One region of the Enterococcus sp. DIV0724b genome, then DNA from elsewhere that is predicted to be linked to it. Evidence: predicted binding sites of a transcription regulator. Region 1 holds the regulator's gene; each other region holds the start of a gene.
The links. Region 1 encodes NrdR, which represses ribonucleotide reductase genes. Its sites were predicted from a motif close to ACACNATATATNGTGT; they were not measured.
Positions count from the first base shown of each region.

Region 1 (3,208 bases):
CAGTACCACTTCAACCAGTTCATTATATCGTTCACTCATATCCCTGCTTTGAATAATTTTTGACATTTCTTTTCCTACATCTTCCATTAATTGCCGCCTCCTTTACTCAAGAAATCCTGAATTTCTTTGTCTAGTCGTGCTTGCTCTTCTTTCGATAGTTTCTGCTCTTCTACCGGATTATCCACCCAATCCGGTAATGTTTCTTGACGAATCGGTCCATTATTTTGTCCGTATCGCTGTCTTGTTTGTTTTTGCTCTTTGCCTTTTTTGGCTATTTCACGTACATGATCTATAGCTTTCTCAGGCGAAAAAATACCACTTTGCGCCCACTCATTGGCAATTCGATTCACATATTCAGCCTTTAATGTGGGTTGTTTTTGTATGTTATAAACATAATTAATCAAAATATTGATTACACTGTTCGGCAGACCAGATTTGCTGACAAGATACTTGACCAAAGAACGCTCTTGCGGAGTTGTATACCCACCACGCTCGTTTTTTAATGCTTCTAAATAATTTAATGGAAAATTTTTCTCACTATCCATAATCATCTGAATATCTTGGGTTGAAAAACCATTCATTTTTAATGAATTATAACGATAGGTTTGCTGATCTTCGGCAGATAGATCAACTGAATCATTTTTTTGAAACTCACTTGTCTTTTGCTTTTTATTAGGATCATAGGTTCTATAAACTGCTCGTTCAAAGTCCTTTACATCGATCTTACTTGTATAATAATCGAAGGATTTAGAACAAAAATCAATCATATCTAATTCTGTGATTCCAAATAAATTATGAAAAATAAATACTTCTTCTTTAAACCCAACACTATTATCCGGCAATTTAATCCCAAGTTTTTCAATCCCTTGAACAAAATAGGACCAATCAAAGCTTTCATTGACCGCACTTGGTTTTTGAGCAGGTCTTGGATCATTGAAAGATTGCTCCATTTGACTTAGCAGCTTACTTTGAGAAATAATTTGTTCTTCTTTGAATAGATAAGCATCTTTAAATCCAACTGATACCTCTTCAAAACCAGTTAAGTTAACAAATTTTGGTTTGAAACGCTCAAATAATTTATCTAACTTTCTTTGTCCTACACTATTCAACAAGGTTAGTGACAATACTTCATCTTTAAAGAATCGTTCAGCTGTTTCAGGATGGTTCAACCGATATAAAAAATGCGTTCCCAGTTCGGAATCATTTTTGACAAAGGTTCCTAATAAACCAATTCCTTCTAATTTCATTCTAGCTGCTTGAATTTGTTTGATGCTCATGTCCATCATCGTAATCAAATCAGCATGAAAAAGTGAGGCACTAAGACCTGACTCTTCAACTTCTGATAAAAGTGTCAAATACAAACTAAACGCCTCAGCACCTATAATTGGTTGGTACAACAGAGTCAGTATGGTTTGTTCTTGATTGGATAATGGATAAGATAGTGCTACTTGAAAAATACTTTTAGGATGGACTTCTTTCCAATTGTCTTTCAAGGAAAGACCTCCTTATTCATTTGTTGTATCTGAATTTGAAGATTTTGCTTTATCTACAATGCCTTGCAGTTCTTTTAAGAAAACACTCATATCTTTAAATTGACGGTAGACACTAGCAAATCGGATATAAGCAATTTCATCTAAGTTGACTAAATCTTCCATAACATATTCTCCAACTAATGTAGTTGAAATTTCATTTTCACCTAAGCTACGTACACGGTTTTCAACATTATCAACGATTTGCTCCATTTGTTCCATGGCAACAGGTCGTTTTTCAGCTGAACGGATCAACCCACGTAAAATTTTCTCTCGATTAAATTCTTCACGATCACCATTTTTCTTGATGACTAACAACGGTGCTGCTTCAATTCGTTCAAACGTTGTAAAACGGTAATTGCAATTTTCACATTCTCTACGACGACGAATCGCACGGCCATCATCAGCTTGACGACTATCAATTACACGAGAATTATTATGATGACATCTTGGACAACGCATAGTGTTCACCTCATTTTATCTTATACTATTGATTTTATAGTTTGTTGTTTATATTATAACATGAAAAACGTAAGAAGCCATCTATCTGAGATGACTTATCAAAGAATTTATGGATCATTTAATTCAAAAAAATCGTCTGAATGACCTTATAAAAATAAAAAACGGAAGTGACTGGGACATAACTCTGCGAGTCATATCTCAGTCACCTAGAATTCTGATAACATCGGAATATAAGCACAAGCTTCTGTTCCGACCTTCTTTTTTTATGTTTAACGAGTCGTCCAACCTGTTTTAAAAATCGTTAATAAAGAATAACATCGAATTCCGAGTAATAAAACGGAATAAACAAATGAATAGACAAACGTCATTAAATACGTTTTTAAATCTCGCTTTGTATAAAAAATATTTGATAAGTAACTAACCAAGATGAAATACACAGCTGCTATAAAGGTTACTCCAACGCCCATACCAAGCTTTTGTTGACAAAGCAAAGTAATCGTTACAATAAAATTATATAACCATAAATAAGTTTCTAACACTTGCCAGACCATCGATAGAGGGCGAATAAAACAATATCTAAAGGAAAATAAAGTCATTATCAAAGCAGATTTAGTCCAACGAACTTGCTGTTTAAAAAATTTTTTTAATGAATTCGGCACATCCGTATAACAAACTGCAGTTGATTGATAAACAGTTTTATACCGGCGTTCTAACGAAATATCCGTTAATAAGCGATCATCTCCAGCAGAACACGGAATCCCCAAAAAAGTTTCTTTTCTAAAAGTTCTCATATTTCGCTTTACAAAATTAGCTCGATGCATGCTTAGTGCTCCTGAACAAACAATTACATTGCCGGTTTGAGACTGTGATGCCCTACCGATTTGAAACGAATTGGAATAAATGATATCCTGCAGTCTAGTCCAAAAATTATCGGTTAGATTACGAACTTCTATTTTTCCGACAACAGATCCTACCTTAGAATTGCTGAATGGACGAACCATTTCCTCTAACGTATTTTCAGTAATCTCTCCATCAGAATCAACTAAAAGAAATAAATCCCCAGTTGCTTGAATAAAGCCGACTTCCTGCGCTTTCTTTTTCCCACTATTCTTATCTAAACGTAAACTAGTCAATGTTACATTCTTATTAACACGATGCACTCCAGTCAGCTCATCTATTTTTAGATTTTTAACTGCTAGAAAAGCTTCATCACTATC
Region 1 covers NZ_CP172890.1:1,456,920-1,460,127, reverse strand. The annotation lists gene dnaI (primosomal protein DnaI) at 1-87, opposite strand, end outside; gene IGJ02_RS06760 (replication initiation and membrane attachment family protein) at 87-1,493, opposite strand; gene nrdR (transcriptional regulator NrdR) at 1,506-1,991, opposite strand; gene IGJ02_RS06750 (glycosyltransferase) at 2,261-3,208, opposite strand, start outside.

Region 2 (3,208 bases), 480 kb from region 1:
ATTAGGTCATGACTATTTTTTCTAAAGAAACCCGTTTGTAGTTTGTCTTCAATTTTTCTTACTGGAATTTGAGCTTTATTGCGGTAACCCCAAGGATTGTTCATGCCTATTGCATCCAGCACTGGAACATCTGGTAATTTTGCTACACGCTGCATCACATTTTTCACTTGGTCTGTTTTAAAAGTCAATTGAGCGCCGTATGCTAAATGCTGTAATGGACTGATCCCAACTTTAGTAAAGTTAGCGTCTTTAACTGGTACACGGTCTTCGCTTGATTTTAAGATGGTCAAGACTTTTCCATAACCAAAACTTTTGCCAACTTTCAGTACTTTGATTTCGATTTTTTCACCAGGTAAGGCATTTTCTATAAAAAGCGGGTAACCATCAACTTTGGCAACACCCATTCCTTCATGTGTCAGATCAATAATATCAACTTCGATTGTTTCATTTTTGTTCACGGGAAAATTATTCATAAGTCGCTCCTTCTTTAATGCGCTTCTCTCATTCTAATGAAAAAATGTTAGAAAAGCAATAGAGAGTTTGTTTCTACAGCTAAAAGAAGTAAAAATCAATTTTTCTATTTAATTGATTTCAGCTAGTTTATTTTCAATCAGCTGAATCACTTGTTTTTTTGCTTCTTCACTTTCGATAAAATCATACTTATCTCCATCAATTTGGATTTTAGGGCTCTCATTGTATTCCTCAAACCATTTTTCATAGCGTTTATTCAATTCTTTATAGTAATCATACAAAGCTGGATCTTGTTCTACTTGCTCATAAGTTCGTCCCCGTCTTTGAATACGTTCCAACATCTTAGGAAATGATATTTTAATATGCACTAATAAATCTGGGCGCTTTTTATTCGCTGCAAAAGGCAATTCTTGCAGCATATTTTCTAATAAAGAATCATACACTTTTACTTCAGTCTCATTCGCTCTTCCTAAGTCAGCGTTTAAATGAAATAATAAAGAATCTTCATAGATCGAACGATCCAATACATTGTTTTCATGAGAAAGTGCTTGTTTAATACTATCAAATCGCTTGTTTAAGAAATAAATTTGTAGTAAAAATGCATATTTTTTAGGATCTGCATAAAATAAGGGTAATACTTCATTATCCTCAACTGATTCATAAAAAGCTTCTGATTTTAAATGTTCTGAAATAATTTCTGTTAAACTTGATTTCCCTGCACCAATTGTACCTGCTAAAACGATCACTGCCATCGAACTCCCTACCTATTAATAATTATTTTTTTTAATTTTTAGCCAATGGATCATGCCATAAATAGAATTGATTGTATACATGCAGTACATGACAAACAATGCATAATCTCCCCCAGCATGGATCCCCGCTCTAAACCATAATACTATAGAAAACAAATTACCTAACAACCAAAAAACGAATTGTGACTGATATCTTTTGATCATCAATAGCATCGCTGTTGCCGACACACTAAATGTGACTGCATCCAGCAATTGCTGTGCATCATTGACGAAACCTAAAATAGAATAAGCAACAATGCCGATTCCCAGCCAAATGAATCCTACATAGAGCCATTGAATGCCTTTTAAAGTTTTTACATCTGTCACATTACCTGATCCATCTTCGCTGACTTTTAACCATGTATACAAACCTGTAATATCCATTACAATGTAAAAACTTTGAAGTAGAACTTCTGCGTATACTCGAGTTTTAAATCCAAAATAGCCGATGATCAGCGCACTTATAAAACCAAATATATAATTGCTAGCTTTTCCTTGGGCAATTAAGTTAACACAAATAATCCCGGACAAACCACCCACTAGTGTAATCCAGCTGGATGGATTAAAAACAAAAGCGATTAATTGTACCAAAATCATTGCAAATAAAAAAAGATAGTTCTTTCTTTTCCATCCTTTAAAGTCATTAATAATAAAATTTGACCTCATATCAAACAACCCTCTCACTTGCCCTATTTATCATTTTCTGCAAAGATGACGACCTATTAAATTTACCCCTGTTTTCGTCCTAAGTCAATGAGAATCCTTCTCAATTATTGATTATGAGATATTTTTTATACAACATATTGTGTTTTTTAATAGTATAAATCTATATATAGTATACCTGCTATCTTTAGCTCATTTTTTATTTGTTATAAACTTATATATAACTGAAGTGCTTCGACCCGCTGCAACAAAAAGTATCCAAGGCAAGTTTGCCTTGGATACTTTTTATTGCTTAAATTATTTTTCTTTATCAGCGATTTTTCCATCACCATCAATATCTTCTTCAGTTAGACGTTCAACTTCTTTTACAAACTCTTTACTTGTTTCAAAATACTCGTCTTCCTCTTCATCATAATCATCTAAAACAGAGCCCATAATCGCATTAGATGGAATTGCATCTGCATTGGCAAACATTTCAATATGCTGATGTAAATTCGTAAATTCCATTGGTGCATCACCACCATATTCACCATCTAAATTGATCATCATACGACTATTTGGTTCAAGTGTTTCCGCATGCAAATAACTGGTTTTTGTATAGATCAAACGATTATCTTCGATATGTTTACCGCCATTTAGCATTAATGCAGCCAAATGTAAAATCTCAAATACATTGGCGGTTTTTACGATGATCAATGAGAATTTCCCATCATCGAGTTTTGCATCAGGTGCAATTTTTTCAAAGCCACCAACTGAATTGGTCAAGCCTAAGAAAAACATCGAAGCATTCCCTTCGTAAACACCTTCATCATATTCCATCCTCATTTTTACTGGTTTGACCCTTGGCAACATTTCTGCTCCTTTTGCTAAATAAGCTAGGTATCCGAAAATACTTTTAAGTTCTGAAGGAACTTCATATGTCAATTCAGTTAAATGACCGCCAGCTGCAATATTGATAAAATAGTTATCTTTTGCTTTACCGATGTCCATCTTGACGGTTTGATTCTTTTTGATAACTTCTGCTGCTTTCACAATATTGTCTCTAGGAATTTTTAGTGCCCTTGCATAGTCATTAGTTGTTCCAGCTGGAATAATCGCCATAGACGGTCGCTTTTCTAACGGAGCAATACCATTTACGACTTCATTGATTGTTCCATCACCACCGGCTGCAACAATTAGATCAAACCCTAATTCAGCAACTCGGCGTGCTTCGTTCTTAGCGGAATTTTCTTCTGGAGTTGTAGCAAAAGCACTAGTTTCATATCCGCATTCTTCCACTATGG
Region 2 covers NZ_CP172890.1:978,969-982,176, reverse strand. The annotation lists gene rlmD (23S rRNA (uracil(1939)-C(5))-methyltransferase RlmD) at 1-473, opposite strand, end outside; gene IGJ02_RS04580 (deoxynucleoside kinase) at 582-1,223, opposite strand; gene pnuC (nicotinamide riboside transporter PnuC) at 1,239-1,928, opposite strand; gene IGJ02_RS04570 (diacylglycerol kinase) at 2,223-3,208, opposite strand, start outside.
Region 2: the regulator NrdR is predicted to act here: its motif matches at 2,056-2,071, upstream of pnuC (nicotinamide riboside transporter PnuC).

Region 3 (3,208 bases), 600 kb from region 1:
ACGCTCGGCTAAAAGAGTCCAGAACTTATCCACATCTCCATGAGCTTCCATTGCGATTCTAGGAAGATTCAAGGTGACAACACCCAAGTTCATACGGCCGACATTGATTTCCTTGCCTTGTTCATCTTTCCATCCTTGTAAAAAAGAACGACATCCCATTGGGACCTTAAAGCTGCCAGTCAAATCGACTAATTTATCGTAATTTAAAACATCAGGGTACATTCGTTTCGTGGCACACTCTAATGCTAGTTGTTTTACATCGTAGTTTGGATCTGTTTCATTTAAGTTTACCCCGCGTTTCAAAGTGAATATTAATTTAGGAAAAATTGCCGTTCTCTTTTCACTACCTAAACCATTGATTCTGATTTGTAAGATTGCTCGTTGAATTTCTTTTTCAAACCAACTTAGTCCTAATCCAAACCCTAAAGAAGTAAACGGTGTTTGTCCGTTAGATGTAAATAATGTATTGATTTCATACTCTAAACTTTGCATTGCATCGTAAATATCTTTTTGAGTTTTAGCTTTTGCATATTCCTTCTGACGTTCAGATCCATCGATCCATTCTTTTGCATCAGCTAAATGTTTTTGATAATTTAGTTCAGCAAATGGAGCTAATAATTCATCTACGCGGTCAGCTGAACAGCCACCGTATTGACTAGAAGCGACATTTGCAATAATTTGAGAAATTTGGGCTGTAGCCGTTTGAATCGATTTAGGGGATTCAACTTCAGCATTACCAATTTTAAAACCATCGTTGAGCATTCCTTTAAAATCAATCAAACAACAGTTAGTCATCGGTGTATATGGATGATAATCTAAGTCATGATAATGGATATCACCTTTTTGGTGTGCATTTGCAACATGGGGAGGTAACATTTTTAAGCCAATCGATTTACCTACGATTCCAGCAGTTAAGTCTCGTTGAGTGTTGAAAACATCACTGTCCTTATTCGCATTTTCGTTTACCACTGACTGATCCTTATTGATTAATTTACTGATCGTAAAATTGATGTCAGTCGCTTTACTGCGTTCAAAATCACGACGGGTGCGGTAGTTGATATATTCTTCAGCTAGTTCATATTCATTTTTTGCCAGTAAAATATGTTCGACAATGTTTTGAATCTCATAAATCTTTACATCTTCAGCGAAACGATCTGAAATTTCTTGATCAATTCTTTCTACGATTTCTTGAATCCGTTCATGAGCAAGCGGGTCTAAAGAACCTCGGATTTTTTGTTCAGCTTTGATCAAAGCATCATAAATTTTTCGATCATCAAAATCAACTAAACGTCCATCTCTTTTAACGATTTTCATCGTATTCAAGGTTGAATCAGTAGAACTCACTTCATTATTGGCTTGCTTTATTTCCATCATTTGCTACCCATCTCCTCATAGATTTATTCCTTCCTTATCATAAAACAATCTATTGAATCTTTCAACTATATGTAGTGTGAAATTTAATTTTTATTCCTTTTGAATAACTACATATAGTGTTTATGAGAAATGAAAATATAGTGAAAACAACTCCCTAAAAGGTTTGTGTAAATTGTCACAACATTCTTGCTTAGAAAAATAAATGATTACTAAAAAAATTTTTATTATTACTTAATTGTAAGAGGAAACGATGTTCAGTTGTGCAAAATATTGGTAGAATAAGGACAATGACTAAACTGGAGAGAAATAGATGAAAAAAATTTTAGAAGTGAACCATTTAAGCAAATCTTATGGGTATCGAAGTAATAAAGTACAAGTTTTAAATAATATTTCCTTTTCTGTTGATCAAGGTGAATTTGTGGGAATCATGGGTCCAAGTGGTGCAGGAAAATCAACATTATTGAGTACTATTTCAACAATCGCATTACCAACAACTGGAAGTGTTCAAATCGATGGTCAAGATATTTTGAAAATGCGGGACCATCAAATTAGCGATTTTCGTCGTAAAAAGTTAGGGTTTATTTTTCAAAATTTTAATTTAATGGATACATTGACGGTGAAAGATAATATCTTGTTACCGTTGGCTGTTGATCGAATGCCATTAGTTGAAATGGAACAACGTCTAACTCATGTTGCTAACATTTTAGGAATCGATCAGTTATTGACTGCATACCCTAATATGATTTCTGTTGGGCAAAAACAACGTGTGGCCGCAGCACGAGCATTGATCACCAAACCTAAAATTATATTTGCAGATGAACCTACTGGATCACTGGATTCAAAATCAGCTGCCGAGTTACTTCAATATATGACAACTATGAATTTACAAGATGATGCAACGATCATGATGGTTACTCATGATCCGTATACAGCAAGTTATTGCAATCGTATCTTATTTATTAAAGATGGGGTGATTTTTTCAGAAGTTGTTCGTCAAGGTTCAAGAAAAGAATTCTTTAATCGGGTGATCGATATGCAGGCAACGATTGGCGGAGGTGGCCGTGCCAATGATTTTTAATTTGTCTTGGAAAAATTTCAAAGGACAATTTCTTAATTATTTAGTTTATTTTGTCAGTATGACGTTTGCCGTGGTTGTTTACTATTGTTTTAGTGCGATTACTTATAATCGATCACTGGCTAACAGAGTCGGACAAGAGGTTCATATCAATGGTGCGATGAACTTAGGTGGTATTCTGGTTGTAGTCATGATTTTAGGCTTTATGTTTGCGGCAAATCATTTCTTCTTATTAAAAAGGGGAAAAGAAATTGGTTTATATCATTTAATTGGGATGCGTAAAGGACAGATTTCTTTTTTATTTTTTGTAGAAACGCTGATTTTAGGCGCAGTTTCGTTAGTTACTGGGATTCTCTTAGGGATTGTTTTTTCTAAGTTATTTTCGATGATTCTAGCAAAAGCGATGTTTTTACAAGTAGAAAGTCTCTTTTTTGTTTCGGTTCCTTCGATGATCCAAACAAGTTTAGTGTTTGTTTTTATGTTAGTAATGGTTTCTATTCGAAGCAGTTGGTTGATCTACCGCTATCAAGTAACCAATTTGCTTAAACCAGTCGGAAAAAATACGATCCATTCAAACAAACAATCTATCGCAAAGATTTTTTTAGGTATCCTTGGTGTAATACTTATCTGTACTGGCTATTTTTTATCCTATAATGTTATTCATTTTGGTACACTGTTACTGCATACGAGATTGGGGTTTTCTGGTTTTTTGATTGCTCCTTTGGTCATCATGTTTATCTGTATAGTAGGAACGTATTT
Region 3 covers NZ_CP172890.1:857,948-861,155, forward strand. The annotation lists gene nrdD (anaerobic ribonucleoside-triphosphate reductase) at 1-1,374, opposite strand, end outside; gene IGJ02_RS04040 (ABC transporter ATP-binding protein) at 1,685-2,452, shown strand; gene IGJ02_RS04045 (ABC transporter permease) at 2,442-3,208, shown strand, end outside.
Region 3: the regulator NrdR is predicted to act here: its motif matches at 1,437-1,452, upstream of nrdD (anaerobic ribonucleoside-triphosphate reductase).

Region 4 (3,208 bases), 710 kb from region 1:
ACCCCCGCTAAGCAAATAATCTCTGGCAACCACCTCTTCTGGAGTATATGGTGAAAGAGAATAAATACCTGGTAAATCCTGAATCGTTATTTGTTTGTTTTTTTTCAGCTTCCCTTCTTTTCTCTCAACAGTAACCCCTGGCCAATTTCCTACATATTGATTTGCACCTGTCAGTGCATTGAATGCTGTTGTCTTCCCACTATTTGGATTTCCCGTCAGAGCAATATGCTGTTCTTTCATTTCTTACCCTTCTTTCTGTACCAAGACTAATTCTGCTTCATTTTTTCTTAACGTCAGTTCGTATCCACGAAGATTGATTTCGATTGGATCTCCTAAAGGCGCCATTTTTCTGACGAGAAGATCCACACCTTTTGTTAGCCCCATATCCATCAAACGTCTTTTAACTGCACCTTGTCCATGAATCCCAATTACACGGGCTTTTTCGCCTACTGTTAATTGATCTAAAGATAACCAATTTTCCTCATCGATATTTTTTTCTACTATTGTAATCTGTTGTAACACCGATAGATTAATGGCAATTCGGCTATTGTGCAGCAAAACAATCCCATTCTCACTAGAATAATTCACTAGTACAACTTTCCCACCTGGGACAAGACCAAGATTATTCAAATGCTTCTTCGCAAAACCTTCTGCCTGAATCTCTTCAATTGTATAAACCTTATTCAACTTTGCCTGTGCTAATGTCAACATTTGCTGATCCTCCCTATTTTAAAAGCGTAGTAGGCTCATTTAGCCTTGACTGAAAAATAGGAAAATATGGTGGTGACGTTTTTAGTCACTAACAGATTTTATCTTTTCACTCAAAGGCTAGCCTAAGAAGCTAAATGTACTTATAAAGATTTGTGAAAAAGTTTCATTATTATTGTCATTGATATTGATAATCGTTCTCATTAAGTATACCTGTTTGTGATACTTAAATCAATGTTCTTTCAACCTAGAGTAAGAAAATATTTATTAGATACATAGGTTAACTTTTCCTAGTGTGCCTCACTACGATTGACCACTATATCTTGTGCCCCAAGAATTAAAATTTCCAATTCAAAATTTAATAAATTTCTTTTTTAAACACAAAAATAGCCACAATAGTCGCTCAAATCTAGAGAATACGTGTTTTCATATTTCTTTCAAAAACACAAAACTTGGTATTCAGGTGAAAAACAACCACAATATGTAGTGCCTAACTGTTGACTTTTTTCGTGAGAGATTTATACTAGTGAAGTAAACTAATTGAGGGGGAATTAAAAATGAACGTAAAAATCTTTTCTAAAAATAATTGTATCCAATGTAAAATGGCAAAACGCTTTTTGAGCGAGAATAATATAGCATTTGAAGAAGTAAATATTGATATCCAACCAGACGCAATCGACTGGTTAAAAGAACAAGGTTTCCAAAGTGTTCCGGTTATCACTTCTGATGCTACAACAGTTGTCGGATTCCGTCCTGATCAATTAAAACAATTGGCTAGCTAAAATGAAAATTGTTTATTTTTCAGTCACCGGACAAACCAGACGCTTCATTAAAAAATTGGATTTAGCAGCTTACGAAATTGAGCCTGCGAATCCTTTTTTTGAGATAAATGAGCCTTTTGTCCTAGTCGTTCCTACTTATGACCAAGAAATTACTGAAGTAGTGAACGATTTTCTTGATTTTAAAAGTAATCGAAAAAACCTGCAGGGCGTTGCTGGAGGCGGAAACCTCAATTTCGCAGAATTATATGTATATACAGCCAAAGACATAGCACGTGATTACAACGTTCCAATGCTTTTTGCTTTTGAATTTAGCGGCACGAACGAAGACGTGGAATCCTTTAAGAAAGTAGTGAATGAACTTGAGTCTAAAAGAAATTAAAGATGTTAGCTATTTTAAGCTGAATAATGAGATCAATCGTCCTGTTGATGGACAAATTCCTTTACATAAGGATAAAGAAGCATTGGAAGCTTTCTTCAAAGAAAATGTCCTTCCTAATACAAGAACCTTCAATACTATAGAAGAAAAAATTAATTACTTGATCGACAATGATTATTTAGAAACAGCATTTATTGAAAAATATTCTATGGCTTTTATTGAACAATTATACACATTTCTTGCTGAACAACATTTTGAATTTAAATCATTTATGGCAGCTTACAAGTTTTATTCACAATATGCGCTTAAAAACAATGAAGGAACTGAATACTTAGAAAGTTATGAAGACCGTGTGGCTTTTAATGCCTTGTATTTCGCTGACGGCAATGAAGAATTAGCTTTAATTCTAGCCGACGAAATGATCCACCAACGTTATCAACCTGCTACACCTTCTTTCTTGAATGCTGGACGTAAACGCCGTGGCGAGCTTGTTTCTTGTTTCTTGATTCAAGTAACAGATGATATGAACAGCATTGGTCGTTCAATCAACTCAGCTTTACAGTTATCACGTATCGGTGGCGGTGTGGGTATCACATTAGCAAACTTACGTGAGGCAGGTGCACCCATTAAAGGATACGAAGGAGCTGCCAGCGGCGTAGTTCCTGTCATGAAATTGTTCGAAGATAGCTTTAGCTATTCTAATCAATTAGGCCAACGTCAAGGTGCTGGAGTAGTGTATCTAAACGTCTTCCATCCAGATATCGAAATGTTCCTTTCAACGAAGAAAGAAAATGCGGATGAAAAAGTTCGTGTGAAGACTTTATCTTTAGGCGTTGTGGTTCCTGATAAATTTTACGAATTAGCACGTAATAATGAAGATATGTATCTATTTAGCCCATACAGTGTTGAACGTGAGTATGGTGTGCCATTCTCTTATGTCGATATTACAAAAGAATACGATAATCTTGTGGCTAACCCTAAGATTCGCAAACGTAAAATCAAAGCCCGTGATCTAGAAAATGAAATTTCTAAATTACAACAAGAATCCGGCTATCCATATATCATCAACATTGATACAGCGAACAGAAGCAATCCAGCTTATGGCAAAATCATCATGAGTAACTTATGTTCAGAAATCTTACAAGTTCAAACACCATCAGTTTTAAATGGCAAACAAGAATATGAAACACTTGGTACAGATATCAGCTGTAACTTAGGTTCAACCAACATCGTCAATTTGATGGACAGTCCTGACTTTGGTAAATCAGTTCGTGCTATGACACGTGCCTTAACATTTGTTACGGACGCGTCAGATATCGATGTGGTTCCTTCTATTCAAAAC
Region 4 covers NZ_CP172890.1:743,815-747,022, reverse strand. The annotation lists gene feoB (ferrous iron transport protein B) at 1-240, opposite strand, end outside; gene IGJ02_RS03485 (FeoA family protein) at 244-711, opposite strand; gene nrdH (glutaredoxin-like protein NrdH) at 1,266-1,490, shown strand; gene nrdI (class Ib ribonucleoside-diphosphate reductase assembly flavoprotein NrdI) at 1,492-1,869, shown strand; gene nrdE (class 1b ribonucleoside-diphosphate reductase subunit alpha) at 1,850-3,208, shown strand, end outside.
Region 4: the regulator NrdR is predicted to act here: its motif matches at 1,183-1,198, upstream of nrdH (glutaredoxin-like protein NrdH).